DNA from 2 places in the Faecalibacterium sp. 3 genome. Region 2 is predicted to be linked to the other one. Evidence: predicted binding sites of a transcription regulator. Region 2 holds the regulator's gene; the other holds the start of a gene.
The links. The regulator Rex, encoded in region 2, represses fermentation and respiration genes when NADH is low (regulators of the CRP and FNR family bind a similar motif). The targets are predictions, from matches to a motif close to ATTGTTAANNNNTTAACAAT.
Positions count from the first base shown of each region.

Region 1: coaD (pantetheine-phosphate adenylyltransferase) is a predicted target of Rex. The motif match lies at 7,948-7,967, and genes of this name have one in related genera.

Region 1 is NZ_JBLWFN010000001.1:1,880,344-1,895,560, forward strand. It holds gene ACNSPV_RS08955 (glutamate-5-semialdehyde dehydrogenase) at 1-720, opposite strand, end outside; gene proB (glutamate 5-kinase) at 725-1,501, opposite strand; gene proC (pyrroline-5-carboxylate reductase) at 1,509-2,315, opposite strand; gene ACNSPV_RS08970 (TetR-like C-terminal domain-containing protein) at 2,653-3,234, shown strand; gene ACNSPV_RS08975 (radical SAM protein) at 3,395-4,828, shown strand; gene ACNSPV_RS08980 (AI-2E family transporter) at 4,913-6,160, opposite strand; gene ACNSPV_RS08985 (butyryl-CoA:acetate CoA-transferase) at 6,211-7,557, opposite strand; gene coaD (pantetheine-phosphate adenylyltransferase) at 8,070-8,576, shown strand; gene ACNSPV_RS08995 (acetyl-CoA C-acetyltransferase) at 8,655-9,872, shown strand; gene ACNSPV_RS09000 (enoyl-CoA hydratase-related protein) at 9,993-10,778, shown strand; gene ACNSPV_RS09005 (3-hydroxyacyl-CoA dehydrogenase family protein) at 10,821-11,693, shown strand; gene ACNSPV_RS09010 (acyl-CoA dehydrogenase family protein) at 11,798-12,973, shown strand; gene acrB (acryloyl-CoA reductase electron transfer subunit gamma) at 12,991-13,785, shown strand; gene acrA (acryloyl-CoA reductase electron transfer subunit beta) at 13,807-14,901, shown strand.
Region 2 is NZ_JBLWFN010000001.1:866,001-881,217, forward strand. It holds gene ACNSPV_RS04005 (methionine synthase) at 1-299, opposite strand, end outside; gene ACNSPV_RS04010 (citrate/2-methylcitrate synthase) at 616-1,971, shown strand; gene ACNSPV_RS04015 (MarR family winged helix-turn-helix transcriptional regulator) at 2,031-2,468, shown strand; gene ACNSPV_RS04020 (hypothetical protein) at 2,634-2,777, opposite strand; gene ACNSPV_RS04025 (glycoside hydrolase family 88/105 protein) at 3,023-4,168, opposite strand; gene ACNSPV_RS04030 (glycoside hydrolase family 28 protein) at 4,173-5,729, opposite strand; gene ACNSPV_RS04035 (AraC family transcriptional regulator) at 5,954-6,772, shown strand; gene ACNSPV_RS04040 (carbohydrate ABC transporter permease) at 6,876-7,733, opposite strand; gene ACNSPV_RS04045 (carbohydrate ABC transporter permease) at 7,744-8,673, opposite strand; gene ACNSPV_RS04050 (ABC transporter substrate-binding protein) at 8,878-10,260, opposite strand; gene ACNSPV_RS04055 (thymidine kinase) at 10,861-11,475, opposite strand; gene ACNSPV_RS04060 (redox-sensing transcriptional repressor Rex) at 11,776-12,417, opposite strand; gene ACNSPV_RS04065 (ClpP family protease) at 12,679-13,359, shown strand; gene ACNSPV_RS04070 (DNA translocase FtsK) at 13,696-15,217, shown strand, end outside.

The sequences.
Region 1 (15,217 bases), 1.0 Mb from region 2:
TGCTTTGGAAAGGTCGGCAGTGTCGTCTACATAGATATGGCAGATGCCGGTGCCGGTCTGGATACAGGGCACCTTGGCGTTCTCCACGCAGGCCCGGATGAGCCCTGCACCGCCGCGAGGGATCAGCAGATCCACATAGCCTACGGCGGTCATCAGAGCGTTGGCAGAGGCATGGGTGGTGTCCTCGATCAGGCAGACCGAAGTCTCGGGCAGACCGGCCTTTTTCAGGCCCTGCCGCAGAACGGTGACGATGGCGTTGGCACTGCGCCAGGCCTCCTTGCCGCAGCGCAGGATGCAGGCGTTGCCGCTTTTGATGGCAAGGGCGGCGGCATCGCTGGTCACGTTGGGACGGCTCTCGTAGATGATGGCGATCACACCCATCGGTACGGCGGTCTTTTCGATCACAAGGCCGTTGGGGCGCTCTACCCGGTTCAGCACCCGGCCCACCGGGTCGGGCAGGGCGGCAACCTCGCGGATGCCCTGCGCCATGGCTTCGATGCGCGGAACGGTTAGGGCCAGACGATCCAGCATCACATCGCTGATGTGCCCTTTGGCAGCAGCCATGTCCTCGGCGTTGGCGGCAAGGATGGCAGACTGGTTCTGCGCATCGCATAAAGCGTCCGCCATGTCCAGCAGGGCAGTGCTGCGGGCAGCGTTATCGGCCAGTTCAAGGGCGCTTTTGGCGCTGCGGGCCGCTTCCAGAATTTGCTGTGTCGTCATAGGTTCAGTCCTCCTTGTGGCCGGTAAAGCGGGTACCTGCGGGCTTGCCCGCGGCAATGTCATACAAAAGTTCCGGGTGCGCACCGTTTGCAATGACCATGTCGGCACCGCTGCCGGTCACCATGCGGGCGGCGCGCAGCTTGGTGGCCATGCCGCCGGTGCCAAGGGCGGAGCCCGCGCCATCGGCCAGTGCCATCACCGCAGGGGTGATCTCCTGCACCAGCGGGATGAGCTTTGCATCCGGGTGGGTGTGGGGATTGGCCGTGTACAGGCCGTCGATGTCGCTCAGCAGCACCAGCAGGTCGGCCTGTGCACAGCAGGCCACGATGGCCGCCAGTGTGTCGTTGTCGCCGATGGAGGTGATCTCATCGGTGGCTACTGTGTCGTTCTCATTGATGATGGGCAGTGCACCCAGCTCCAGAAGGCGGGACAGGGTGTTCTGGAAGTTCACCCGGCGCTCGGTGTGCTCCACGTCCACGCCGGTGAGCAGGATCTGCGCCACAGTGTGATTATAGGCATTGAACAGACGATCGTAGGTGTACATCAGCTCACACTGTCCCACAGCGGCACAGGCCTGTTTGGTGGAGGTATCCTTTGGGCGGGTCGGCAGAGAAAGTTTGCCTACGCCCATGCCGATGGCGCCGGAGGACACCAGAATGACCTCGTGGCCTTCGTTTTTCAGGTCGCTCAAAACCTCGACCAGCTTTTCGGTGTGGCGGATGTTCAGCCGCCCGGTGGCGTATGCCAGAGTAGAAGTGCCTACTTTCACAACGATGCGCATGATTCCATTAACCCTTTCCCATTTCCTTAGTCTTATTGTACGAGGCGATGACGGCATCCATCACCGCACCGCGCAGGCCACGCTCTTCCAGCACGCGCACGCCCTGAATGGTGCTGCCGCCGGGGCTGCATACGGCATCCTTGAGTTCGCCGGGATGCTTTCCGCTTTCCAGAACCAGCTTTGCGCTGCCCAGAACCATCTGTGCGGCATATTCCTGCGCTTTGGTGCGGGGCAGGCCGCAGGCCACACCGCCGTCGGCCAGAGCCTCAATAAACTGGTACACCCATGCCGGGCCGCAGCCGGAAACGCAGCTGGCAGCATCGATCAGACTTTCCGGCACGGCGTCCAGACGGCCCGCGGGAGCCATGATCCTGAGGAACGCTTCCTCTTCTTCTGCGGTAACATTGGAAGAGCAATACTGGATCATGCCTTCGCCCACCGATGCCGGGGTATTGGGCATGATGCGGATCACAGGAAAGTCCTCACCGGCCAGCTCCTGAATGCGGGCGATCGAAAGGCCTGCTGCCATGCTGCACAGCACAAAGCGCTTGGGGCGCTCGTCCAGCGTGAATCTGAGCGGCTCCAGCAGTGCTTCCATCATCTGGGGCTTCACGGCCAGAAAGATCAGGTCGCAGTCACCGGCCACCTCAGCATTGGTGGCTGTTTTGCAGCCCAGTTCCTTGGCCAGTGCCTGTGCCTTGGCCGCAGTGCGGTTTGCCAGAAAAACCTTCTTGGGGTCAACAGCTTTGCAAACGGCACGGGCGATGGCTCCGCCCATGTTGCCGCAGCCCAGAAAACCAATGGTATCCATCATAGTTTGTACCCTCCCTCAAAACGGCACTTAATTCACAGTCGTCTGCTCCCATTCTAAGCGCAGAGGAATATAAAATCAAGGGCCTTTTCCGCTTTTTTGCCGGAAGAAGCCGCTTTTGCAGGCGTTGCACACCGCCGGAAGGGTCTTTTGGGGGCAGAGAAATGGCTTTTGAAGCGAGAAACTGCCGGAGTGAAACACAGGAAATCATTCTTTGTTTACAAAATGGACAGAATCAATGCTTGCAATCGGGACGGCTTTTGCGGTATTATAATGTACAAAGCTGCCAATCGCCGTACGCAGCGGGAAAAATTTCTACGGTCGGGAAAGGAAGGTTTTTGTGTCACAAACAACGAAGCGGGCACTGGAAGCATCGCTGAAAAAGCTGCTGCTGGAAAAGCCCCTCAATAAGATCACGATCAACGATATCACCGAGGACTGCGGTGTGAACCGCATGACCTTCTACTACCACTTCAAGGATATTTACGATCTGGTGGACTGGATCCTGACGGAAGATGCAACCAAGGCGATGGAAGGCTGCCAGAGCTTTGATACATGGACCGAAGCGTTTCTGGACATCCTGCACCAGATCCGGGATAACAAAGCACTGGTGCTGAACGTATACCGTTCTGTGGGCCGTGAACAGGTGGAGCAGTATCTCTACAAGCTTCTGGATCCCATGCTGAAGGAATTTGCGGATCGCGAATGCCACGATATCACCGTGCAGGACGATGACAAGCAGTTTGTGGTGGATTTTTACAAATATGCGCTGGTGGGCGTGGGGCTGGAATGGATCCGCCGGGACATGAAAACGGATCCTGCTGTGATGGTAGAACGTACGGGACGGATGCTGCAGGGGGATCTGCGCCGCGCGTTATGCCGCCTTGCCAGCAATAAGATCCATTTGGAACAGGACGGCTGAACCGGAAGAACGACAAAATTTTATCATAATCTGCGCCGTGATGGGTTTTCTATCACGGCGCTTTTTCTGTTTATGGCAACTTGTGGGATAGAGTGGTAGAGTAATGGCATAGAAATAGAAAAAGAGATTTCCGAAAAATACCGTTTGGAGGAAAAGGATAATGAATACTTCTGTTGAGAGCCTGACTCATAAAATGCAGCGTGCTGCCGTTGGTAAAATGGTGGACGTGGTGCTTTCTCATGCCGATAAAGATCGTCAGAAAACCGTGGGACAGCTGGTGGATGTTGCAAAGCAGTTCTATGGCAGTTCGTTCAGCGCTGAAGCCTACGAACACGCCAGACAGACCCTGACCGACCCCGACAGCAAGTGGTCCAAGCTCATCAACTGTGTGCTGGATCAGACCGACCCCAACGTGGCCCGCACTATGGCGCTGAATCTGGGCTATGAAGCCTTCTTCCGCGGCACCAAGACCATCCGCGAAAACCGCGTGAAGTACCAGTGCAACATTCCGTGGCTGATCCTGTTCGACCCCACTTCTGCCTGCAACATGCATTGCGTGGGCTGCTGGGCTGGCGAGTATGGCAACAAGAACAACCTCAGCTTTGAGGATATGGACAAGATCGTTACCGAGGGCAAGGAGCTGGGCGTATACCTGTACATGCTGACCGGCGGCGAGCCGCTGGTGCGCAAGGCCGATATCCTGAAGCTGGCGGAGAAGCACAATGATGTGCAGTTTGCCATCTACACCAACTCCACCCTCATCGATGAGCCCTTCTGCAAAGAGGTGGTGCGTCTGGGTAACATTGCCTTCATGCTGTCCATCGAGGGCACCCCGGAGACCAACGATGCCCGCCGTGGCGAGGGGCACTATGCCGCTGTCATGAACGCGATGGATCTGCTGAAGAAGTACGGCATCATCTTTGGCACATCCATCTGCTATACCCGTGATAACATCGAAGCTGTCACCAACGACGAGTTCATGCGTTTCCTGTGCGAGAAGGGTGCACACTTCGGCTTCTACTTCCACTACATGCCCGTGGGCAACGAGGCAGCACCGGAGCTGATGCCTACCCCGGAGCAGCGCAAATATATGATCGACCGCATCCGCTATCTGCGCTCGGAGGCCTGCGATATCCCGTTCTACCCCATGGACTTCCAGAACGACGGTGAGTTTGTGGGCGGCTGTATTGCCGGCGGCCGCAACTACTTCCACATCAACTCGGCCGGTGATGCAGAGCCCTGTGTATTCATCCACTACTCCAATGCCAATATCCACGACCAGAGCATTCTTGAAATTCTGCACAGCCCGCTGTTCATGGCTTATCACAACGGCCAGCCCTTCAACAAGAACCATCTGCGTCCCTGCCCGATGCTGGAAAACCCCGAGCTGCTGCAGAAGATGGTGCACGAGACCGGTGCCCACAGCACCGACCTGCAGTCCCCGGAAAGCGTGGAGCACCTGTGCGAGAAGTGCAAGAGCTACGCCGCCAACTGGCAGCCCACTGCGGACGAGATCTGGTCCCACACCAGGATCCGCGAAAGCCGCTACGAGAACTACAAGGATTGGAAGCCCTCACAGCCCATTGAAAAGTAATCTTCGGCAAACATCATCATAAAAAGCAAAGGCCCTGCGTTCGAAAGAACGCAGGGCCTTTGTGATACAGGGCAGGGGAGATGCTTATTGCTTTTCGGCAGACGGTTCCGGGGCAGGCGAAGCATCGTCCTCCGGGTCACCGAAATTGTCGTGGTAGGTCTGAAGCATGTCGAGCTCTGCATTGCGCTTCAAGCCGTGGATGACCAGCTTTTTGATGATGTCATAGATGACAGCAAACAGCGGTACACCCACAATCATGCCCACAAAGCCCCACAGACCGCCGAACAGCAGGATGGCGAACAGGACCCAGAAGCTGGAAAGACCGGTGGTGTTGCCCAGGATCTTGGGGCCGATCACATTGCCGTCCAGCTGCTGCAGGACCAGCACGAACAGCACGAACCACAGTGCCTTGATGGGGTTCTGGATGAGAATGAGCAGGGTGGCCGGAACCGCACCGATGAACGGGCCAAAGAAGGGGATGACATTGGTCACACCGATGATGACCGACACCAGCAGTGCACTGGGAAATTTGAAGATCAGACAGCCGATATAGCACAGCACGCCGATGATGGCGGAATCCATGATCTTGCCGTTGATGAAGCCGCCGAACATCTTATCGGCATACTTCGCTTCTTCCTTGATGAGCTCTGCCCAGCGGGGCTTGAAGATGCTGTAGAGCACCAGCTTGCCCTGCTGCACAAAGCGCTTGCGGCTGGCCAGCATGTACACGGCCACGATGATGCCGATGACCAGATTCTTGGCTACCGTTACAATGTTCAGCACACCAATGGCGGCACCGCTGACGATGTTCTGCATGGAGGGCAGGAGCCGGGTCTTGATCAGATCATCGAAATTGGTGCTGATGGTGGCATAAGCAGAGTTGAGCATGTTCATGATCTGCTGGTTGTTTTCAATGAACTCCACATGATTCGCCCACTGCACGAACTTTGCAAGGTTGCGCTGTGCAGTGTAGTACAGGGTGGTCACGCTGGTGATGAGCTGCGGAATGATCATCATACACAAAGCGTAGATGAGGAGCAGACCGAACAGGATGGTCAGTGTAATAGACAGCACATTGACCAGACCATGCATCTTTTCCGGAATGAAGCGGCGCAGAAAGCTCTCGATGGTGTTGCATACGGGCTTGAGCAGGTAGGCGATGACGGCACCGTAGATGAACGGCATCAGAATGCCGGTCAGGGTCGAGATCGCGTTGCCAAAACCGTCAAAGCGGTAGATCAGGAAGAAAAAGATGATGCTCAGGGAGATTGCTCCGAACCCGGCCAGCATCCCGTAAAGATAGGGCTTGATGTGCGGCTTTTTGTCCATCATGTGATAAACTCCATTCCTGCCGCAGGCAGCAGGAATACCCACGACACATGTTAGATTTTGTTGCTCCTGCGCCAGATATGCATCTTTTCGGCTTCCTTGATAAGGTCTTCGCGGAAGTCGGGATGTGCAACGTTGATCAGGGCCTCAGCTTTTTCCCAGGTGGTCAGGCCCTTCAGGTTCACGCAGCCGTACTCGGTGCACAGGTAGTGGATGTTGGCACGAGTATCGGTGACGATGCTGCCGTTTTCCAGAGTGGGACGGATGCGGCTCTCAAGCTGGCCGGTCTTCTTATTAAAGAAGGTAGAGGACAGGCAGATAAAGCTCTTGCCGCCCTTGGAAAGGTATGCGCCCAGAACGAAATCCAGCTGACCGCCGGCACCGGAGATGTGCTTGAGGCCTGCAGTCTCGGCGTTCACCTGACCGAACAGGTCGATGTCCACAGCGTTGTTGATGGAAATAAAGTTATCCAGTGCGGAGATGCTGCGGATATCGTTGGTGTAGTCCACGGGTGCAGACATGCACTCCGGGTTATCGTTCAGGTAATCGTACATTTTCTGGGTGCCGGCACCGAAGGCGTAGACCTGACGGCCCTTGTCCAGCTGCTTGCATGCACCGGTGATCTTGCCGGCCTTGGCGATATCCACAAAGGCGTCCACATACATTTCGGTGTGCACGCCCAGATCCTTCAGGTCGCTCTGTGCAATCAGGCTGCCGATGGCATTGGGCATACCGCCGATGCCCAGCTGCAGGCAGGCACCGTTGGGGATCTGCGGAACGATCAGGTTGGCGACCTTCAGATCCACTTCGGTAGCAGCACCGGGAGCGGCCATCTGGCCAATGGGAGGATTCTCGCCTTCCACGATGCCGGTGACCTGAGAAATGTGGATGCAGTTCTCCATGCCGCCAAGGCAGCGGGGCATGTTCTTGTTGACTTCAACAATGATCTTCTTGGCTTTTTCGCACACAGCGCCCAGATGAGATGCACTGGGGCCGAAGTTGAAATAGCCGTGCTCGTCCATGGGGGTCACCTGGAACACGGCCACATCCAGCGGGTCCGGGCTCTCACGGTAGTAGCGGGGCAGCTCGGAATAACGGATGGGGGAGTAAAAGGAGAACCCCTGTGCAATGGCCTTGCGCTCAATGCCGCCCATGTGCCAGCTGTTCCAGGTCATGTGTGCGGCGGGGTCGTCGATCTGGAAGATCGCGGGCACCCACATCAGGATGCCGCCGCGGAAGTTGACGCCCTCCAGCTCCGGCAGACGCTTTGCAAGCTCGGCATCCACCGCCACGGGGGTGTTCACTGCCCAGCCGTAGTCCACCCAGTCACCGCTTTTGACCAGTGCGGCAGCCTGAGCGGCGGTCATTTTTTTCTGAGCATACAGTTCCGTAAAATCCATTATAAACCATCCTCTCCTATAATAACATAAAGGAATTGTAAATTTATCATTTACACTTCCTGCACGGACAGATCTTTGCAGGTTATTTACCGGTTTTTGGTAGTTTGCACACAACTCTGACATAGCCGTGTGGTATCCTGACAGACAACAGGGAAAGCTGCCGGACAGGTCGGCAGACCTGCACAACTTAGTTATAACATTAACAATGTGCAGAATCAATAGTTTATCGTGAAAATTTTGGCTGACTGTCAATATTTACAAAATTTAGAGCAATTTCGGAGGATTGTTTGGTGCGGTGAAACCAAAAATCTTTGCAAAAGGACTTGATAAAATTTTGACGATGTGATTTACTTATAGCGTAGCAAGTTGCCGCGATGTGGCACAGCGTTGATTGTTTAAATTTTAACGATAAAACGTACAGCTTGCACAAAATCTTGCACCCAAGACTGGAAAGTGCTATCATGGCAGAACCAAAACGCGCTTTTCACAGCGCTCAAGGAGGACACCAGACGATGGCAACAGCAGTTTATCCCGGTTCGTTCGACCCGGTCACAAAAGGACACCTTGATATCATCAAGCGCGCAGCAAAGATCAACGATCATTTGATTGTGGCAGTGCTCAACAACAGCGCAAAGAATCCGCTCTTCACCGTAGAAGAGCGCGTAGAGCTGCTCAAGGAGTGCTGCAAAGGCATCCAGAATGTTTCGGTGGAGAGCTTCGACGGCCTGACCGTAGAGTTCGCCAAGAAGCGGCACGCATCGGTGATGGTACGGGGACTGCGGGCTGTGACGGACTTTGAAAACGAGATCCAGCTTGCGCAGACCAATCACGCACTGATGCCCGGCATTGAGACCATGTTCCTTGCCACCAGCATCAAGTGGAGCTACCTTTCTTCTACGATCGTGAAGGAGGCAGCGTATTACGGCAGCGACATCGGCAAGTTCGTTACCCCCAATGTGGAAAAGGCGGTCAACGAAAAGTATGCGCTGATCCGGCAGGGAAAAGACCCTGAAAAATAATTTGCAGAAATGCCCAAGGGCGTTTTGATAAAAAGGCAATCGAAAAGCAACACATACACAATTCAGGAGGCTATTCACATGAAAAAGATCGTTATCGCATCTGCATGCCGTACCGCTATTGGCAAGTTCGGCGGCACTCTGGCAAACGTTCCCGCAGTTGAGCTGGGCTCCATTGTCATCAAGGAAGCCCTGAACCGTGCAAACGTCGCACCTGAGCAGGTCGATCATGTTTACATGGGCTGTGTCATTCAGGCTGGTCTGGGCCAGAACGTTGCACGTCAGGCTGCTCTGAAGGCTGGTCTGCCCATCGAGACCCCGGCTGTCACCGTCAACGTGGTGTGTGGCTCCGGTCTGAACTGCGTCAATATGGCTGCTCAGATGATCGAGGCAGGCGATGCTGATATCGTGGTCGCAGGCGGCATGGAGAACATGGACATGGCTCCCTTCGCACTGCAGAAGGCTCGTTACGGCTACCGCATGGGCGCTCCTATGGGCAAGAGCGAGATCGTGGATACCATGGTCAACGATGCTCTGTGGGATGCCTGCGGCTTCAACAAGCACATGGGTATGACCGCTGAGAACGTCTGCACCAACGAGACCTATCAGAAGAAGTACGGCTACAGCCCCATCACCCGTGAGATGCTGGACGAGTTCTCATACAACAGCCAGCTGAAGGCTGACAAGGCCATCAAGGACGGCGCTTTCAAGGACGAGATCGTTCCCGTTGTGATCAAGGGCAAGAAGGGCGACACCGTGTTCGATACCGATGAAGGCCCCCGTCTGAGCGCTCCTGAAGTGCTGGCAAAGCTGAAGCCCGCTTTCACCAAGGACGGCATTGTGACCGCCGGCAACTCTTCCGCCATCAATGACGGCGCTGCTGCTCTGGTCATCATGAGCGAGGAGAAGGCAAAGGAGCTGGGCGTGAAGCCTCTGGCTACTTGGGTGGCTGGTGCTCTGGCAGGCGTTGAGCCCGAAGTCATGGGTCTGGGCCCCATCGCTGCTACCAAGAAGGTCATGGCTAAGACCGGCATGAGCGTTGCTGACATGGATCTGATCGAGGCCAACGAGGCATTTGCTGCTCAGTCTGTGGCTGTCAGCCAGGCTCTGAACTTTGATATGAGCAAGGTGAACGTCAACGGCGGCGCAATTGCTCTGGGCCACCCGGTCGGCGCTTCCGGCGCTCGTATCCTGGTCACCCTGCTGTATGCTATGAAGCATCGCGGCGCACACAAGGGCCTGGCTACCCTGTGCATCGGCGGCGGCATGGGCTGCGCTACCATCGTTGAGATGGACTAAGCTCCATTACTGGAGAGCCTGACTGAATGACAGACCCGGGCAGGGGAGGAACCGGAGAGCCTGCTCTGGCCCGGGGGCTGTTTATGATAACTGATAAGATTTGAATAGGAGGTTTTCACAATGGCATTTGTAAAAACCGAGGTGCAGGGCGCAGTTGAGATCATCACCATCGACCGTCCCAAGGCACTGAATGCCCTGAACCCCGAAGTTCTGGCAGACCTGAAGGCTGCATTTGAGGCTGTGGATCAGGAGACTGTCCGCTGCATCGTTCTGACCGGCGAAGGCGACAAGAGCTTCGTGGCAGGCGCTGATATCGGTTCCATGAGCACCATGACCAAGGCAGAGGGCGAGGCCTTCGGCAAGCTGGGCAATGATGTGTTCCTGATGATCGAGAGCTTCCCCATCCCCGTCATTGCAGCCGTGAACGGCTTTGCACTGGGCGGCGGCAACGAGCTGGCAATGAGCTGCGATATCCGCATCTGCTCTGACAACGCTGTGTTTGGTCAGCCTGAAGTTGGTCTGGGCATCACCCCGGGCTTCGGCGGCACCCAGCGTCTGGCACGTCTGGTCGGCATGGGCATGGCAAAGCAGCTGGTCTACTCTGCTCTGAACATCAAGGCAGACGAGGCTCTGCGCATTGGTCTGGTGAACGCTGTGTATCCGCAGGCTGAGCTGATGGAGAACGTGCTGAAGCTGGCCGGCAAGATCGCAAAGAACGCACCCATCGCTGTACGCAACTGCAAGAAGGCAATCAACGGCGGCATCAGCCTGCCCATCGAGAAGGCTGTTGAGGTCGAGGAAAAGCTGTTCGGCGACTGCTTCGAGACCCACGATCAGGTGGAGGGCATGAGCTGCTTCCTGTCCCGTGAGAAGCCGAAGCCCAAGGCAGTATTCACCAACAACTAATCCATTACTACATAATTTTTGATATTAAAGGAGAGGTTTCCTATGAAGATCGGTGTTATCGGCGCTGGCACCATGGGCCAGGGCATCGCAAAGGCATTTGCACAGGTTGAGGGCAACACCGTTGCTCTGTGCGACATCAAGCAGGAGTGGGCCGAGAATGGTCTGGCAAAGATCAAGAAGGGCTACGAGAAGCTGGTTGCCAAGGGAAAGATGACGCAGGAAAAGGCAGACGCTATCGTTGCTGCCATCACCCCGGGCCTGAAGGAAGACCTGTGCGCTGACTGCGATCTGGTCGTTGAGGCTGCTTTTGAGGATATGAAGGTCAAGCAGACCACCTTCGGTGAGCTGGATAAGATCTGCAAGCCTGAGTGCATCTTCGCTTCCAACACTTCTTCTCTGTCCATCACCGAGATCGGCAAGGGCGTTAGCCGTCCGCTGGTTGGCATGCACTTCTTCAACCCCGCAGACCGCATGAAGCTGATCGAGGTCATCGCAGGCTGCAACACTCCCGCTGAGACCGTTGAGAAGATCAAGGAGATCTCTGTTGCCATCGGCAAGCAGCCGGTTCAGGTCAACGAGGCTGCAGGCTTCGTCGTCAACCGCATCCTGATCCCCATGATCAACGAAGCAGCCTTCATCAAGATGGAAGGCGTTTCCGATATCGCCGGCATTGACACTGCCATGAAGCTGGGTGCCAACCACCCCATGGGACCCCTGGAGCTGGGCGACTTCATCGGCCTGGATATCTGCCTGGCTATCATGGACGTGCTGTACAAGGAGACCGGCGACAGCAAGTACCGTGCATGCCCGCTGATCCGTAAGATGGTCCGCGGCGGCAACCTGGGCTGCAAGAGCGGCAAGGGCTTCTACGTTTACAACGCAGACCGCACCAAGACCCCTGTTGACCAGCTGTAAATTCTGATAAACGTTTCTCCCGACTATGGAAACACGGCCGGGAGGAATTTGTTTGCACCGGGCAATTCCGGTAAATGAAAAAGACCCGTTAGGAGGATATAGCGATGGATTTTACTCTGTCCAAGCAGCAGCAGATGGTACAGAAAATGTACCGTGAGTTTGCTGAGAACGAAGTCAAGCCCCTGGCAAAGAAGGTTGATGCGGAAGAGTACTTCCCCAAAGAAACCGTCGAAAAGATGGGCAAGCTCGGCATGATGGGCATTTATTTCCCGACTGAGGTCGGCGGTGCAGGCGGCGATGTGCTGTCCTACGTCATGGCAGTGGAAGAGCTGAGCAAGGTCTGCGGCACCACCGGTGTCATCGTCTCTGCTCACACCAGCCTGTGTGCTGCTCCTATTTATGAAAATGGTACTCCCGAGCAGAAGGCAAAGTATCTGCCCAAGCTGTGCAGCGGTGAGTGGCTGGGTGCTTTCGGCCTGACTGAGCCGGGTGCCGGCACCGACGCACAGGGCCAGCAGACCTTTGCAAAGCAGGACCCCGAGACCGGTGATTGGATCCTGAACGGTTCCAAGATCTTCATCACCAACGCCGGCTACGCAAACGTCTTTATCGTTATTGCTGTCACCGATATCGTGCCCGACAAGAAGGGCCGTCCCACCAAGCAGTGCTCCGCCTTTATCGTGGAGCGTACCGACCCGGGCTTCTCCGTCGGTAAGGCTGAGGACAAGATGGGCATCCGCGGTTCTTCCACCTGCGAGCTGATTTTCGAGGACTGCCGCATCCCTGCTGACCGTATGCTGGGTGTGCGTGGCCGCGGCTTCCAGCTGGCTATGGCTACTCTGGACGGTGGCCGTATCGGCATTGCTTCTCAGGCTCTGGGCATCGCCGAGGGCGCTTTGGAAGAGACCGTTGCTTACGTCAAGGAGCGCAAGCAGTTCGGCCGCAGCATTTCCGCATTCCAGAACACCCAGTTCGAGCTGGCTGAGATGAAGGCACGCGTTGAGGCTGCAAAGTATCTGGTCTACGCTGCTGCTCTGAAGAAGCAGGAAGCAATGGATGGCAAGAAGGTCCGTTACAGCGTCGAGGCTGCTCAGGCAAAGCTGATCGCAGCCCGTACCGCAAGCGATGTGACCCGCCGCTGCCTGCAGCTGTTCGGCGGTTACGGCTACACCCGTGACTATCCCATCGAGCGCATGATGCGTGATGCCAAGATCACTGAGATCTACGAGGGCACCAGCGAAGTGCAGATGATGGTCATTTCCGGCGCGCTGCTGAAGTAAGGGAGGCAAGAGTTACAATGAAAGCAATTGTTTGTGTAAAGCAGGTTCCTGATACCTCCGGCAAGGTGTCCGTCAAGCCCGATGGCACTCTGGACCGTGCTTCGATGGCTACCATCACCAACCCTGATGACCTGAATGCTCTGGAGGCTGCTCTGAAGCTCAAGGACGCTACCGGCTGCGAAGTCGTTGTTGTTACCATGGGTCCCCCGCCGGCAGAAGGCATGCTGCGTGAGCTGCTGGCCTGCGGTGCAGATAAGGCTGTTCTGGTCTCCGGCCGTGAGTTCGGCGGTTCCGATACCTTCGCAACCAGCCAGATCCTGGCTGCTGCCGTCAACAAGATCGGTGTCGGCCCCGAGGACGTTGTGTTCTGCGGCCGTCAGGCAATCGATGGTGATACCGCTCAGGTCGGTCCTCAGATCGCTGAGAAGCTGCACCTGCCTCAGGTCACCTATGTGGCTGACATCCAGAAGGATGGCAACACCCTGACCGTGAAGCGTATGCTGGAGGACGGCTACATGATGGTCAAGGTGCAGACTCCCTGCCTGCTGACCTGCATCAAGGAGCTGAACCAGCCCCGTTACATGAGCGTGAACGGCATCTTCACCTGCTACGACAAGCCGATGGAAGTGTTCGATTACAACGCACTGAAGGACGATCCGCTGATCGAGGTCGATACCATTGGTCTGAAGGGTTCTCCGACGAACGTCTTTAAGTCCTTCACTCCTCCGCAGAAGGGCGCAGGCACCATGCTCAAGGGCGACGATACTGCCGCACAGCTGGCTGGTATCCTGGCCAAGAAGCACCTGATCTGATGAAAGGAGCATAGGATTACAATGGCTGATTTTAACGAATACAAAGGCGTATGGGTCTTCTGCGAGCAGCGCCAGGGCGCATTGATGCCCACTGATTTCGAGCTGGTGAGCGAGGCCCGCAAGCTGGCTGATGAGCTGGGCTGCGAGGTCACCGGCCTGCTGCTGGGCGACAACGTGGAAGGCATTGCCAAGGAGCTGGGCGGCTATGGTGCCGATAAGGTCATGGTCTGCGACAGCCCCCTGCTGAAGGACTACACCACCGATGCATACGCTAAGGTCGTGTGCGACATGGTCAACGAGTACAAGCCCGAAGTCCTGCTGATCGGTGCAACCAACATCGGCCGCGATCTGGGCCCCCGCTGCGCAGCTCGTCTGCACACCGGCCTGACCGCTGATGCTACCCATCTGGACATCGACACTGCAAAGTACATCGATTTCCTGAAGGAGAGCTCCACCATCGACCTGTCCAAGCAGAAGTTCGATATGGAAGACCGCAACCTGAAGATGACCCGTCCCGCATTCGGCGGCCATCTGATGGCTACCATCATCTGCCCCCGCTTCCGTCCGCAGATGTCCACCGTGCGTCCCGGCGTTATGAAGAAGGCTCCCTTCGATCAGGCCAAGGCTGATGCCTGCCAGATCGTGAAGCCCGCATTCGCTCTGGCTGCTGAGGACATCAAGACCGAGGTCCTGAGCGTTGAGAAGGCCGCTGAGAAGCTGGTCGATCTGATCGGCGCAGACGTGATCGTCTCTGTCGGCCGCGGCATCAGCAAGGATGTCCAGAAGGGCATTGAGCTGGCTGAGCAGCTGGCAGCTGCTCTGGGCGGCGGCGTTGTGGGTGCTTCCCGTGCCGTCACCGATGCAGGCTGGATGACCGCTGACCATCAGGTTGGCCAGACCGGCAAGACCGTGCATCCCAAGATCTATGTTGCTCTGGGCATTTCCGGCGCTATCCAGCACACTGCTGGTATGCAGGACTCCGAGTGCATCATCGCTGTCAACAAGAACGAGGGTGCTCCCATCTTCGGCGTGGCTGACTACGGCATCGTGGGCGATCTGTTCAAGGTCGTGCCCGAGCTGATCAAGCAGATCGAGGCAGCAAAGGCTGCTCAGTGATCGCCTGAAGCAAGATCTTTTCAATAGCATAGCCTGAATTGTGGAAGGGCGGCTCTTCGGAGCCGCTCTTCTTTTTTGTTTGTCAAATGCTAAGGTGACGCATAAAAGACGGTGGACAAAACAGCAAGAGGCAGGGCTTCGCCAGAGATCCTGCCTTTTTGCTCTGTTCGGCGATTCTTTGAGCGATGTCCTTTTTGGCGGGGCTTGTTGCGTTTTGCGTAATACTCGGTTCAGTCAGAGCAAAGAGTTAGAGTATTAAACTGTACGGAGGGACAGCACAGATGGGTTCGGAAGAACCGTCTGCGCTGTTTTTTGT
Region 2 (15,217 bases):
ATCTGTGCATCCACGCCGGGGCCCAGCGTCACAGCCAGCAGCACCGCCTTCGGGCACCCTTCCAGATGGCGCATCACGTCCCCGCCCCGCAGGATGCCTGCTTCGGCAAGGGCAGCCGTGTCCGCTTCCAGCCAGACCGCCCGGGGCGTTGCCGCCGCCAGCAGCGGCAGGGCGCATGTTTCCAGCAGCGCCATGGTTTTTTCGTCCGGCTCACCACGGGCACCAAAATACCGTGCGGCCTGTGCCGTATCAATGGCTGCCGGTTTTGCCAGCGGCAGCGGCCTTGGAGCACCGATCATCCACCGCACCTCCCTGCTTTTTTTAAATAAAGTGGTTTTAAGTATACCGCACCTGTGGGATTTTCGCAATCCCGCACAGAGAAAGAAAGCGATTTAAACCGGCCTCCGCTGCGTTCTGACTCTCTTCAAAAGGGCAAACACGCATCCGGCAGCTTTTTTGCTTTCCGGTTTTGTTCTTTTTTTATTTACAAACAGTACCTTGACACCGAAATATCCTTTTTGTAATCTGGAAGAGTATTCTGAATGTAAGTGAATGCCGTCCCGAATCAATACGGTTTTTCGGGCAGGACGGCAGTAGGAAAGGAGCAACACACCTATGGATCATCTGCAGAACGTGATGGGATATTTCGACCAGCAGCAGCCGCTGTGTGCCGAGCATGACCGCATCGCCAAAGATCTCTACCGGGAATTTGGCGTCAAGGCGGGCCTGCGCGACGAAAACGGCAAGGGCGTGCTGGCGGGGCTGACGAATATTTCCGATATCCGCGCCTTTCAGTATGTGAACGGCGTGAAAAAGCCGGCGGACGGCCAGCTGCTTTACCGCGGCTATGATGTCAAGGACCTGATCCGGGGATCGTCCGGCAGCCGTTTCGCCTTTGAAGAGGCGGCCTATCTGCTGCTGTTCGGCGAACTGCCCACGCAGGAAAAGCTGGATGAGTTCTGCCGGGTGCTGGGCGAGTGCCGCACCATGCCCACAAACTTTACCCGGGATGTCATCATGAAGGCCCCCAGCCATGATATCATGAACTCCATGGCCCGCAGCGTGCTCACGCTGGCCTCCTACGACCCCATGGCCAACGATCTGGATATCTCCAATGTGCTGCGCCAGAGCATCCAGCTGACGGGCATTTTCCCCATGCTGGCCGTGTACGGCTACCACGCCTACAACCACTACGAAAAGGACGGAAGCATGTACATCCACCGTCCGGACCCGACCCTTTCCACCGCAGAGAACTTCCTGCGGATGCTGCGCCCGGATATGAAGTACACCGAGCTGGAAGCGCGGGTGCTGGATGTGGCTCTGCTGCTGCATGCAGAGCATGGCGGCGGCAACAACTCCACCTTTACCACCCGTGTGGTCACATCCTCCGGCACCGATACCTACTCTGCCATGGCGGCAGCGCTGTGCTCCCTCAAGGGCCCGCGCCACGGCGGCGCCAACCTGATGGTGATGCAGATGATGCAGAACATCCGCGAAAATCTGCACGACACCGAGGACGACGAGGAGCTGGAAGCCTACCTGAAAAAACTGCTGCACGGCGAGGCCTTTGACCGCAAGGGTCTGATCTACGGCATGGGCCACGCAGTCTACTCCCTCAGCGACCCCCGCGAGGTGGTGTTCAAGGGCTATGTGGAGCAGCTGGCCCACGAAAAAGGCCGGGACAAAGACCTTGCCCTCTACAACAAGATCGAAACGATGGCCCCGCAGCTGATCGCAGAAGAGCGCAAAATCTTCAAGGGCGTCAGCCCCAACGTGGACTTCTACAGCGGCTTTGTCTACGATATGCTGGGCATCCCCATGGAGCTGTACACCCCGCTGTTTGCCGTGGCACGCGTGACGGGCTGGAGCGCTCACCGCATTGAAGAACTGCTCAGTGCCAACAAGATCATCCGTCCGGCCTACAAGAGCCTTGGTGGCGACCACGAATATATCCGCCGCAATGAACGGTAAGATGCTGCTTTTGCAAGCATGATCGAGGACAAAAAACCGCTTCTGAAGGAGGAAACGATATGGAACTGAAACATCACCCGGAAGAATGGTTCTTTCTGCACAATTTTGATGCAGACAGGGTGTTCAATACCATCCAGCGGGCCGACTATCTGATTTTGTACTATATCAAGATGGAGGCCGACCAGCACCCGGAGCAAAAGGTCTATCTGGCAGATCTGGCTGCAGTGATGGGGCTGAAGATCACCGAGCTGTCCAAGGCAATGGAAAAACTGCAGGACAAAGGCCTTGTGGCGTGGAAGACCGACCGCGAGGCGGGCCGCACCTACGTGGAGCTGTCCAGCAAGGCGGTGGAGCTGATGGCCGAAGAACGCGATTTTATGAAACGCTGCTATGCTCGCCTGCGCACGGAACTGGGCGACGACGAGCTGCGCCGTGCTGTGGACATCATGCAGAAGGTGACGGCTGTATTGCAGGAGGAGCGGGAGCAAAACAGCTGAACCTGTTTTGCTCTGCGATACAAAAAGCCCGCTTGACAGGCGGGCAGAAAATCACTATACTGAAAATAGAAAACGGAAAAGGTGCTGTGCCTGACAGCCAGCTCCTTACCGCGTATCACTCACAAAAAGCGAGTAACCGTATCCGGTTGGGGAACTAGAAGGCGGTCATTCGCTTTTTTTGTTGTCATCGTTCTGCCTGTCGTGAGACACTTTCCACGCGATGTCAAATGTAGTGTTGACCACACTGATGATCAGGGAACCAACTGCGGCCAGAAGGGTCAGCAGTAAGAGCAATTCCGACAATGTCATGGGACACTCCTCCTCTCTCGCATTGCACGAGTGGGAGGTTCAACTTCAAAAAGCCAGCCTCCCGGCAATCCGTTCATTCCATGGGAACATGAAACGAGCTGATACCGGCAAGGGAGCCGCCTGCATTCAGAACACAGCACCTATCCGCCGCTTTTCAGCGGCACTCTCAGTTTAACATACTTTTCGGCAGCAAACAAGGCCCCGCCCCTGTTCTCCACAGGAGCGGGGCCTTGCTGTTGAAAGTTTTACTTTCTGGCGATCATTTCGGTGTAGGCCAGCACCAGCGGGCCCACACCCTTGGCGTCGTTGCAGACCACCGGCTCGCTGAAATAGTATGCCAGAGAGCCGTCGCGGTGATCCTTGCCGCCGAGACCCGCCACCAGACAGATGCCGTCCAGCTGCAGGCTGCCGTCCGGGTTCTTGGAAAGGTACTTGTCGCAGGTGCCGTAGAAGGCCTTTTCGGCCCATGCCGCCATGCGTTTGGGCAGATAGCCCAGACGCACGCCCTTGAGCACGGCGTAAGCGAACAGGGCGGTGCCGCTGGTCTCGAGGTAGTTGCCCTCCACACCGGGGTGGTCCATCACCTGCCAGAACATGCCGGTCTCCTCGTCCTGGAACTTGTGCACATCCTCGATGGTCTGCTTGAGCATTGCCATGATGCCGCGGTACTCATTGTACAGCTGCTCGTCCATCCGCTCCAGCACGTCTACCATCGCCACCATGAACCAGCCCATGGCACGCAGCCAGAAGTTGGGGCTGCAGCCGGTGACGGGGTCGGCCCAGTACATCTGGCGGCTCTCATCGTAGCCGTGGTAGTACAGGCCGGTCTTTTCGTCCCGCATGTGCTTTTTGATGTTCATGAACTGCTTGTAGCTGTCGATGCAGCCCTGCATCTTGTTGAAGCGGGTCTCGTATTCCATGTAGAAAGGCTGGGCCATGTAGGTGCCGTCCAGCCACACCTGCCACGGATAGATGTCCTTGTGCCAGAAGTTGCCCTCTTTGGTGCGGGGCTGGGTGGCCAGCTGGCTGCGGATGGTGTCAATGGCTCTGCGGTACTTCTCGTCACCAAAGATATCGTACAGGGTGAACAGGTTCTTGCCCTGATTCACGTTGTCCAGATTGTACTCCTTGGGGTCGTAGGTCTTGATGGAGCCATCCTCCTGCACGAACCAGTCGATGAAGTTCTTGGAAAAGCTCAGGTACTTCTCGTCGCCGGTGGTCTTGTACAGGCTCAGGCAGGCGGTGATCATGCAGCCGTCGATGTAGTTCCACTTGTTGGGCTTGCCGCTGCGCACCTTTTCGATGTTCCACATGGGTGCTTCGGCGCTGGAATTGGCGATCAGATAGTCCACGTAGTCGCCCAGCATGGACAGGATCTCTTCATGGGTCATGGTTTCAGTCCTCCTCAAAATGGCCGACGTTGGCAAAATGCAGGCGCTCGCCCTCGTAGCCCTCGATCTTGACGTTGTGCAGGTCAATCTCCCTGACGTTTTCGGCATAGATGGCCAGCTTCTTCACCAGCGGGCGGTTATCTGCCATGGCGGCCTGACCTTCCTTGGCGTTGGGGTCAAAGGTGATGGTGACATTCTTCATGGTAACGCGCTCAATGGGCTGCTCCGGCAGGCCGTCAAAGTAGCAGCCGGCGAACTGGGCGTCGGTGGCCACGATGTCCTCCATGGTCAGGCTGCCCAGCTTGGGGGTGTACTCGTCCACGGGCATGGCGTCGCGGCACTGCACATAGGGGCCGTGGCCGTCCGGGTCGCAGAAATAGAACATGTTGATAACGAAGGGAGCCTTGACGCCGCGCATTTCCACATTGCGGAACACCAGCCCATCAATGACGGCGGTGTTGCCGCGGCCGCGGCGGGTCTTGACCCGCAGGCCGCGGTCAGTGTGGTCCATCAGGCACTGGGTGACCACCATATCCTTGACGCCGCCGCTCATTTCGCTGCCGATGACGATGCCGCCGTGGCCCTTGTCCAGCAGGCAGTTGCGGATGACGGTGTGCTCGCAGCTCTTTTTCAGCTTCATGCCAAGGAACACCTTGCTGGCCTTCATGGCGATGCAGTCGTCGCCCACATGGATGTTCACGCCGATGATGCGGATGTACTCACAGCTTTCGGGGTCGATGCCGTCGGTGTTGGGGGCGTTGTAGGGGTTGTTGATGTTGAAGTTCAGCAGGTCAAGGTGCTTGACGAAGATGGGGTGGATGGTCCAGGAGTAGCTGTTCTGCACTGTGATGCCGTGCAGGCAGATGTTCTCGCTGTCCACCATGGCCACGGCACGAGGACGCCATGCGATGCGCTTGATCTTGGGCGTCACCCACCAGTCGCCGTTCTCCGCGTCGCAGTCCAGCGTGCCCTCGCCGGTCACAACGACGTCATGCACCTGCGTGATGTTCAAAAGGCCGGCAAAGCTGCTCAGGGGGTTGCCCTCCCAGCCGGTCAGGTAGTATTCGTCCACCTCGTTCTCGCTGGGGATCACACCGGGCAGGATGGGATAGTGGGTGCGGTCGTTGTCGCCCAGCAGCACAGCGCCCTTTTCAAGGTACAGGGTGGTGCAGCTCTTCATGAACAGGCTGCAGGTGCGGTAACGGCCTGCCGGCACATACACCGTGCCGCCCTTGGGGCAGGTGGACAGGGCAGCCTGCAGCTTGAGGGTGTTGTCCGTGGTGCCGTCGGCCACCAGACCGTAGCGGGATGCATCCACAAAGAAGGTCTCGGCCTCGGTGGTAAAGGTGCAGGTCAGGCTCTCGCCCTCAGCCTGCACGCCCACCGTGTATTCCGTGCCGGGCAGCAGGGAGAACAGGGAGAACACGTTGGTATTGCAGGCTTCGTAGACGGTCCTGCCGTTCAGGGTGACGATGAACGGATGGGCCGGACGGTAGCACAGGTCGTTTTCCAGCTCGAAAACAGCGCTGCGCGTCATGGAACGGATAAGCGACAGATTCATGAGAGAACCTCCTGATGGTTTTGTCTTGCCCAAATGCCTTGGGCATGGTATGATGAAAAAGAACCCTCTCAGTCAAACCCAAAGGGTTTGCCAGCTCCCCCGAAAGGGGGGAGCTTTTATGGAGCGGAACGGTCAAATGCATAAAACCTCGCCCTTTGGGAGAGGTGGCATCGCGCAGCGATGACGGAGAGGGTTTTCCCTCGGAAGATGATGAGAAGTGTATTATGAGATCAGAACGTGAAAAGATCACCGGCAAGGTGGCCGCTGCCACCCTGCGCCTGAATGCGAACCGCCACGAGCTGCTGCCCGACGAGGACACCTGTTATCTGCTGCTGGTGTCCGAAGGCAGCGTGACGCTGGAATCGGGCGGTCAGAGCGTACTGGTAAACCCCGGCAGCGCCGTGCTGCTGGGCCCGGGCGGCTGCAGCTTTCTGCAGACCGGCAGCGTCGTGCCCCAGATCGTGGGGTGCCATTTTCCGCTGGGGATGCTGCATGACCTGAAAACCACGGCCGGGCGGGACTTTTCGCGTCTGTTTGCGCCCGGGGAGCGCACCGTGCTGTATGCACCGGTGCAGTGGACCAGCCGGATACGCACCCTGCTGGAAATGATGAGCAGTGCAATGGACGAACAGGATTATCCCGGCCCGCTGTACCTGCTGCTGATCCTGCACTACGTGGAGCAGGAGTGCTTTGCAGAGAGCAGTGCCGTGGCACGCCCCCGCAACGAGACGGTGGAGCAGATCTGCGCCTACCTTGCGGCCAACTACCGGCAGAAGTTTTCCCTCACCGAGGTAGCGGCGCAGTTTTATCTTTCGCCCTACTACCTGAGCCGGTTGTTCCGGCGGGTGACAGGCCAGTCCATCGTGGATTACATCAACAACCGCCGCATCGAAGCGGCTCAGAAGCTGCTGGAGACCACAGAGCTGTCCATCAGCGCGGTGGCAGAGCAGACCGGCTTTGCCAGCGCCGCCCATTTCCGCCGGGTATTCCGCGAGGTGATGGGCACCGGCCCGCTGCAGTACCGCAAAGGACATAAGAAATGATCATTCCGCTGCGGGAACACATCATTAAAAACACCCCCTGTGCCATCTACGGGAACGGCACAGGGGGTGTTTGTATCAGAGATCTTATGCTTGTGCGCGGGGCTTAGCCCTTGACGGCACCGGCAGAGATACCTTCAACGAACTGGTCCTGTGCGCAGAAGAAAACGATCAGCTGCGGCAGGATGGAGATCAGCGACAGAGCAAGGATCTTGTTCCAGGCGAAACCGGTATCACCGTCCATGGACAGCTTGACGAACAGGGACATGGGATACTTGCCGGGGGTGCTGACGTAAAGCAGCGGGCCCATGAAGTCGTTGCAGCTCCACATGAACTGGAACAGTGCGCAGGACACCAGAGCGGGGCCCAGCATGGGCACGATGACCTTGTACAGGGTCTGGAAGGAGGAGCAGCCGTCGATGGCGGCAGCTTCGTCCAGATCACGGGGGACATTGCGCATGAACTGCACCAGCTGGTAGACGAAGTAGGTCTCGGTCGCAAATGCGCAGTGCACCCAGATGGCCAGATAGAAGGGGCTGTCCAGCCAGCCGAACTTGTTGTACAGCAGGTACTGCGGCACGTTCAGAACGACCTGCGGCAGGAACAGGGTGGCCAGCATGATGTTGAACATCAGCTTACGGCCGGGGAAATCGAAGCGGCCAAAGCCGTAGGCAGCCACACAGGCGGAGACCACCGTGCAGATCACCTTGGGGATAACGTAGCTGTAGGTGTTCAGCATGGCCTGCAGGATGTTGATGGAACCGCCAAAGTTGTTCAGAGCGCCGCGGTAGCCATCCAGAGTGGGGTGCTTGATCCACAGGCTGATGCCTGCAAAGATCTCGCTGTTGTCCTTAAAGGTAGCGCTGATCATCCACAGCAGAGGATAGATCATGATGACGCCGACCAGGATCAGGACGAAATACTTGAAGAAGGTCGCGATTTTGTTCGATGCTTTCATTCCCATACTGGTCACCTTACCTTTCGTCAGAGTAGTAGACCCACTTCTTCTGGCTGGTGAATGCAATGATCGTCAGGATGCAGACGATGATGAACATGATCCATGCCAGAGCGGATGCCATACCCATGTCATAAGACTTGAATGCGTAGTTGTAAACCAGCAGAGAGATCAGCGTGGTGGAACCACGGGGGCCGCCGTTGGTGATGATGTACGGGCCATTGAACTCCTGGAAAGCCTGGCAGATCTGAGTGACCAGGTTGTAGAAGATGATGGGGGTGATCATCGGAACGGTGATGGAGAAGAACTGACGCCACTTGCCGGCACCATCAATGGTGGCAGCCTCGTACAGGTCGGCAGGCACACCCTTCAGAGCAGCCAGGAACAGCACCATGGCAGAACCAAACTGCCAGATGCGCAAGAAGCAGATGATCCACAGCGCGTAGCTGGGGTCAGACAGCCACTCGGGGCCCTGCACCAGACCAAAGGTGACAGCGCGCAGAACGGTGTTGAGCAGGCCGTCCACACTGAACACAGCCTTCCACAGAACGGCGATAGCAACAGAGCCGCCCAGAATGGAGGGGATGTAGTACACAGTACGGAACAGGTTGACGCATGCGATCTTGAAGTTCAGGATGTATGCGATGAACAGCGCAAAGACCAGCTTCAGCGGCACGGTGATGAAAGCGTACTTGAAGGTGATGATCAGCGCCTTGGTGATCTTGGTGGTGGTAAAGGCCGTGATGTAGTTGGCCAGACCAACGAACTTGGTGCCGCTCTCGAAGAAGTTCATATCGGTGAAGCTGTAGTACAGCGACTGACCGAAGGGAACTGCCTTAAAGACGACGAAGCCGATGATCCAGGGGATCAGATAAAACAGGCCCTGATATTTGTCCAGCCACTTCTGGAACGGGGTGCGCCCGACGGCGGGTGCATTGCTTTCTTTCATCTGGGAAATCCTCCTTTTTAAGGAATTTCGGAGCATGAGACGGACGAAGGGGTAACAGACTGGATACAGCTTTGTCAAGATTTTGTAATATATCTCTGACAAAAAAGGGGCATCTGCCGGTCGGGCGGCAGGTGCCCCTCAGGTTCAGTCAAAGGGTGCCCTTTTCTGTGCGTGACCGCACACGGCGGCACTCAAAAATGGAACTTAGCCGATGGTGTAGCCAACAGACTCCATGCCGTCCAGCAGGGTGTCAACAACGTCTGCGCCGGCAACGCCGTCGTAGTCAACGGTATCGAACACTTCCTGATAGATGCCGGTGCCGGAAGCCTTCAGGTCGTTGTTCTCGAACAGGGGATCCAGCTTGTTGGTGGTGAAAGCCATGACCTTGGCGTTTGCCTCAGCCACCAGATCCTTGACAGCGCCGGCAGCCTGAGCAGCAGCCAGACCAGCCTTGGAAGCGGGGATGCCGCACTCAGAACCCATGATGGAAGCGCCCTTCTCCTCGTTCAGCAGGAAGTTGATCAGGGTAGCAGCCTCGGCAACGCACTTGCTGGTCTTGGTGATGGCCAGACCCATGGAGACCTTGGAGAAGCCGCCGTTGTTGTCGCCGAACTTGATCTCTTCGCCAACGGTGAAGCCGTCCTTGTTGGCGTCATCCAGAGCGGAGGAGTACTTGGAAGCAGCGGAATCCCACTCGAAGATGCCTGCGATCTTACCGGTGATCCACTCGTTGGACTGGTGGGTAGCGGTATCGGAGTTTGCAGAGTAGTAGGTCTTCAGGTTCATCATGACGTGGCCGTCCACCAGGCTCTTGATGAAGTCGATGCCCTCAGCGATCTCGTCCTCGGTGTAGTTCAGGGTAGAGGTGACGGGGTCAGCCCAGTCCTTGCCGTACTTGGACTCGAGGTAGAAGACCATCAGGATCATACGGTCGTATGCGCCCAGGTGCATGGGGTAGTAATCGTCGCCCAGCTTCTCCTTGAATGCCTTGCCGGCAGCCATCAGATCATCCAGAGACTTGGGAACTTCGGTGATGCCAGCCTTGTTGAAGGTGGTCATGTTCCAGAAGAAGATACGGCCGGTCATGGAAACGGGCACGCACTGCTGGCTGTTTGCAACGTAGCAGGCGTCCATGGCAGCGTCATCCCACTGGGTCAGATCCAGGAACTTGGAAACAGTGTTCAGGTCCACGAACTTGCTGCCGTCGGCAGAGTAGTTGTACAGCCAGTTCCAGTTCACCTGGCACACATCCTGTGCGTTGCCTGCGATGAAGGCAGCTGCCATCTTCTCTTCCCAGCCGGACCATGCGGCGAAGGTGGGCTCGATGGTGATGTTGGTGTGCTCAGCCTGGAACTCCTTGATGGCGTTCTGGTAAGCCTCGTGACGGCTGTCGCCGCCCCACCAGCTGATGGTCATGGAAACAGGGCCGTCAGACAGTGCCAGGCTCTCGTCTGCAGAAGCAGCGGGAGCGGTGGAAGCAGCAGAGCTGGATGCAGCAGAGTTGCCGCCGCAGGCAGCCAGAAGGCCGGCAGCGCCCACAGCGCCGGTGACCTTCATGAAATCACGACGAGAAATTGCCTTGCTCATTTTCGTTCTCCTCCTAAATACAGAAAACATCATCTCGAACGGGGGTTCTGCACATACCCCGTTGTATACAATTATGATAACAAAACAACAGCCAAAAAGAAAGACGCAAATTGCAGATATCTAAACAAAAAACGTACAAATATTGCTCTTGTTTTCGCGCAAGAATTGACGCCTTCGCTGAAATGAATAAACTTGGCTCGAAAAACTGTGCAACATGTATACTTCGCTATTTTGCATAGAAAACTGGGATGCATCATAGGAGGAACGTCGAATTTTGCAATAATTTTGTAAACATTCCGTTTCAGAACGTAGAATCGTTGCATACATTGTGGACGAACAACAGCTTAAAAAGCCCGGATGAGAGCCTTTAAACTGATATATCAATAGCGCAAAAAATGTTCACTCTGATATATCAATTGTTTGCGGCGGTCCCCCGGCACCGGTCTGCGGGCATGGAAATCGGTGCTTCTTCGTCCTTTTGGGGGGTGAAAAAGCGCCGACAGCGACATATTTTGCGCTGTTGCGTGGACTGCGCCCGTAGGCCGGAGATAAAAAGAAAGGCTGCCGTGTCGTTGGACACAGCAGCCTTGTATACAAGTTTTAATCAGCCTGCGAAGCAGCTTTTTCGGCGTAGAACGCGCGCTTTGCCTTGAAATAGCACTGGGGGCACATGCTCACGTACTGCACATCGTTTTCCAGATCGATGGCCACCTGCTCGCCCTCAAAGACGAATCTGCCGTTCACCTTGCGGCAGTTGCAGATGGCCTTGCGGCCGCAGGTGCAGATGGTTTTCATTTCCTCGATGGTGTGGGCCAGCTCCAGCAGCCGGGTGGAGCCGGGGAAGCCCTTGAGGGAGAAATCTGCCCGCAGGCCGTAACAGATCACCGGGATGTTCAGGTCCACCGTGACCATGAACAGCTGCTCGGCCTGCTCCGGGGTGAAGAACTGGCTCTCGTCGCACAGCACGCAGGCAAGGGCAGCGGTGCTGTTGGCCTGACGCACCGCCTCGAACACATCCGTTTCCGGCGGGATCAGCAGATCGGCCTTGCGGCGGACGCCCAGACGGCTGACCAGCTCACCGCCGCCCTTGGTATCCACCTGCGGCTTGAGGATCAGCACCCGCATCCCCTGCTCCTCGTAGTTGTGGGCCACCTGCATCAGGGCGGTGCTCTTGCCGCTGTTCATCGCGCCGTAACGGAAATACAGTTTTGCCATTTGAAAAACTCTCCTTACAGAAAGAACCCTCTCAGCCAAATCCTGACGGCTTTGCCAGATTCCCCCTTTTGTCACTGCGCGACATCTTCCCCCGGAGCGGGGGAAGTCTTTCCTCGAAGGGGGAGCTTTTCTGCATCTTCCGGGCAGGCTGTCCTTCGCCGGAGAAGCAGAAACTTTCCCGTCCCCACTCATAAAGCTCCCCTTTTGGGGGAGCTGTCGAGCGTATGCGAGACTGAGAGGGTTCGGCGGCATCTCAGGCTTTGACTGAGAGGGTTCTCTTATTACTTATAATAGGTACGTTCAGTCCTGATTGCGCAGGCGGTAGCCCAGACTCATCAGGCTGTCGCCCAGATGGACGTTCTCCACCACCACATCGGGGTACGACACCGAAAGGTCATAGTGGGAGAAATTCCAGAAGCCCTCGATACCCAGATCCACCAGACGGCCGCTGACCTGCTCCGCACCGTCCCGGGGCACACAGAGCACTGCGACCTTGGGGTGATGCTCGGCACAGAAAGACTCCAGCTCGTCGATATGGCGGATCTGGATGCCGCTGATCTCCTTGCCTACCTCGCTCTGTGCCACATCAAAGGCGGCGATCAGGCGGTAGCCGTTGGTATCGGTGGTGATAAAGCGGCTCACTGCCTTGCCCAGACGGCCGCAGCCGATCAGGATGGTGGGCAGGCGGTCGCCGTTGCCGAACAGCAGGCCTTCCAGAATGGAGAGCAGGTTTTCCACCGAGTAGCCGATGCCCTGCCGGCCATTCACATCGCCGATGCAGTTGAAGTCCTGTCGTACCTGCGAAGCAGTGGTGCCCATCTGAGCAGCCAGCTCGCGGGAGGAAATGCTGTTGATGCCGTCTTCCTGCAGAGAGCGCAGATAGCGGTAATATTTGGGAAGACGCTTGATAACGGGAAGCGAAGCCTTTGCAGGGGTGCTCATAGAATACTTTCTCCTTTCGCTCTATCGCAGTACTTGCCGCAGCTGCCTGCTTTACAGATGCGGCGCAGAGAAACCCCGATCCGTTTACGGGTTCATATTGCAGATATTACAGTCAATTATTTAAAGTATACAGCACTGATGGAGAATGTCAAATCATTCTCAAAAAAATTTTATGAAATGTTACCGTTTTTTTGCTGCGGCGGGTCTGTATAGCCCGGCACAGGCCGGGGAATGCTGACAAAAAACGCAGGAGGAAAGCATATGAACGATGAAACGCAGCAGACCGACGCAGGTCGGCTGGAAAAAGAAGAGATCGAGGATCTGGGCACGGTCACGCTGGCCCGCGGCGGGCATGTCATCCACTGCCTGACCGTCATCGGACAGATCGAAGGCCATTCGGAAGCGCCGCAGGGCCAGAAGACCACGAAGTACGAGCATGTCATCCCTCAGCTGGTGGCCGCGCAGGAGGACCCCCGCATCGAGGGCCTGCTGGTGCTGCTGAACACGGTGGGCGGGGATGTGGAAGCGGGCCTTGCGCTGGCGGAGCTGATCGCCAGCGTGTCCAAACCCAGCGCGACGCTGGTGCTGGGCGGCGGACACTCCATCGGCATCCCGCTTGCCGTCAGCGCCCGGCGCAGCTTCATCGTGCCCACAGCCACCATGACCGTGCACCCGGTGCGGCATTCCGGCGTCATTCTGGGGGTGCCGCAGACCATGCGCAGCTTTGAGCAGATGCAGCAGCGCATCACCGGCTTTGTGGCGGCCCACAGCGGCATGACCGAAAAGCGCTACACTGACCTGATGCTCCACACCGGCGAGCTGGTGATGGACATGGGCACCGTGCTGGACGGACGCCGGGCCGTGAAGGAAAAGCTCATCGACGAGCTGGGCGGGCTTTCGGATGCACTGGCGTGGCTGTATAAAGAAATCGAAAAAGAGTAAGAAGACAGGACGGCAGATAGTTTCTCCAGCGAATGTCCCGGGGGTGGGACCCTGCTGCCGCAGGCAGTAGGGCGGGACTGGAGTCTTGCAACAGCGACGACCGCTGCCCGCGGCAGAAAACAGGGAGAAGCTGTTGGGGCAGCGGCCAGCAAGACGCAAGCGATAGCGAAGCGGATGCTGGGTGCCGCAACCCGTCGCTGTTCGCGGAGAAAGCTATCTGCTGGCCTGCCGGGCTGAAGAAATTTGTACAACAATAGGTTTGCCATTTTCTTCCCTGCGTGGTACAATAATAAAATCAAATAGTGTGTCTACTACAAATGTGGGGAACAGAGAAGAATGGCGACAAGAAAACGTAAAACGACAACACGGCGCACATCATCGCGCAAAAAGCGCGCCGAACAGCGGCTCCCGGCAGGGCTTGGCACCCTGTTCGCAGGCCTTTTGCTGGTGGTGCTGGCCTTTGTGGAGGGAGATTCGGCATGGAAGGCCCTGCACGATGTGCTGTTCGGACTTTTTGGCTGCGGCAGCTTTGTGCTGGGCGCAGCCGTGTGCTGCCTTGCCGTGCAGTATACCCGGGGCGAAGACCTTCTGCCCCCGATCTTCAAACTGATTTTGGGGCTGGTGTTTGCCTGCGGGACCGTGATCGTTTTTTCGGATATCCAGCCGCAGGGGCTGTCTGCGTTCCAGATGACTGCCGCCTGCTATGCCAACGGCGTGAATGCATGGCTGGGCGGCGGCGCGCTGGGCGCACTGCTGGGCGGCAATCTGCTGCTGCTCTGCGGCAGACCGGCGGCAAACCTGATCATGGCGGTGCTGGCGCTCTGCGTCAGTCTGTACATTTTTGACCTGACCCCGGCAGAGGTCTGGCAGTGGCTGTGCGCCGCATTCGGCGGGGTGCACGCAAAGGGCGCCGCCCTTGCCCGGCAGAGCGCGGAGCGCCGTGCGGAACGTGCGGCCGCCCGGGCGGCAGAGGCCGAGGAGGCCGAGGAGGAAGCCGAAGACGAATATGAAGAAGAGGAGCCGGAGGACGAACCGGCCGGCCCTGCATTCCATATCGGTGTGCCGGACTGGCTGAACGGCATCCGGCATTGGGGCCACAAGGTGACCGAAGAGATGGAAGCGGAGGAGCCGGAGGCAGCCCCGCAGCCGGAGCCGCCCGCAGACACTTCCGGTCAGCCGCTTGCCCAGCCGGAGCCTGCCGCCCCGGCCATCACGCCGGTGCAGGTACGGGTATCCCGGCCCCGGGCTTCCTTTGACGTAGACCTTGGCCCCGACCACACTGAGGTAAAGGAGGGCGGCAGCGAGCCCATCGAGCCGCTCATCGTGGGCCCGGGCGGTACCTTTGGGCAGAACCCGCTGCGCCCGGCCCCCAAACCTGCCCCGCAGCCCATCGTGGCAGATGCGGTGGAAACGGATGCGTCCGACTTCTTTGCAAAGGCCGCACAGCCGGTGCAGCCTGCGGCAGAAAGCTTTGATACACCGGTGATGCCCACCGTCCCGCCGGAAGCTCCGGCAGCGGCCATCACGCCGGAAATGCCTGCGGCGCCCATCCAGCCCGCCGTGCCGACAGCACCCGCCCGTGTCAGTGCAGAAAACGCGGCGGCCATGCGCAGCGCACCGGATGAGGACGGCTGGATCAGCATTACCGCTGAACCGGTGGAGGAAAAGGACATCAGCACGCTGGTGGCAGCGGCAATGGAAAAGCCCGCCGCCTCCGAGCAGGCCGCGGCAGCGGCCCCTGTGGACGAGACCGAACCGGTGGATACCTATCAGTACCAGTACCCGCCCATCGAGCTGTTTGAAAAATCGCAGGACGAGACCGACCCCGGTGCGCAGGAAGAGCTCAAGGCCAATGCCC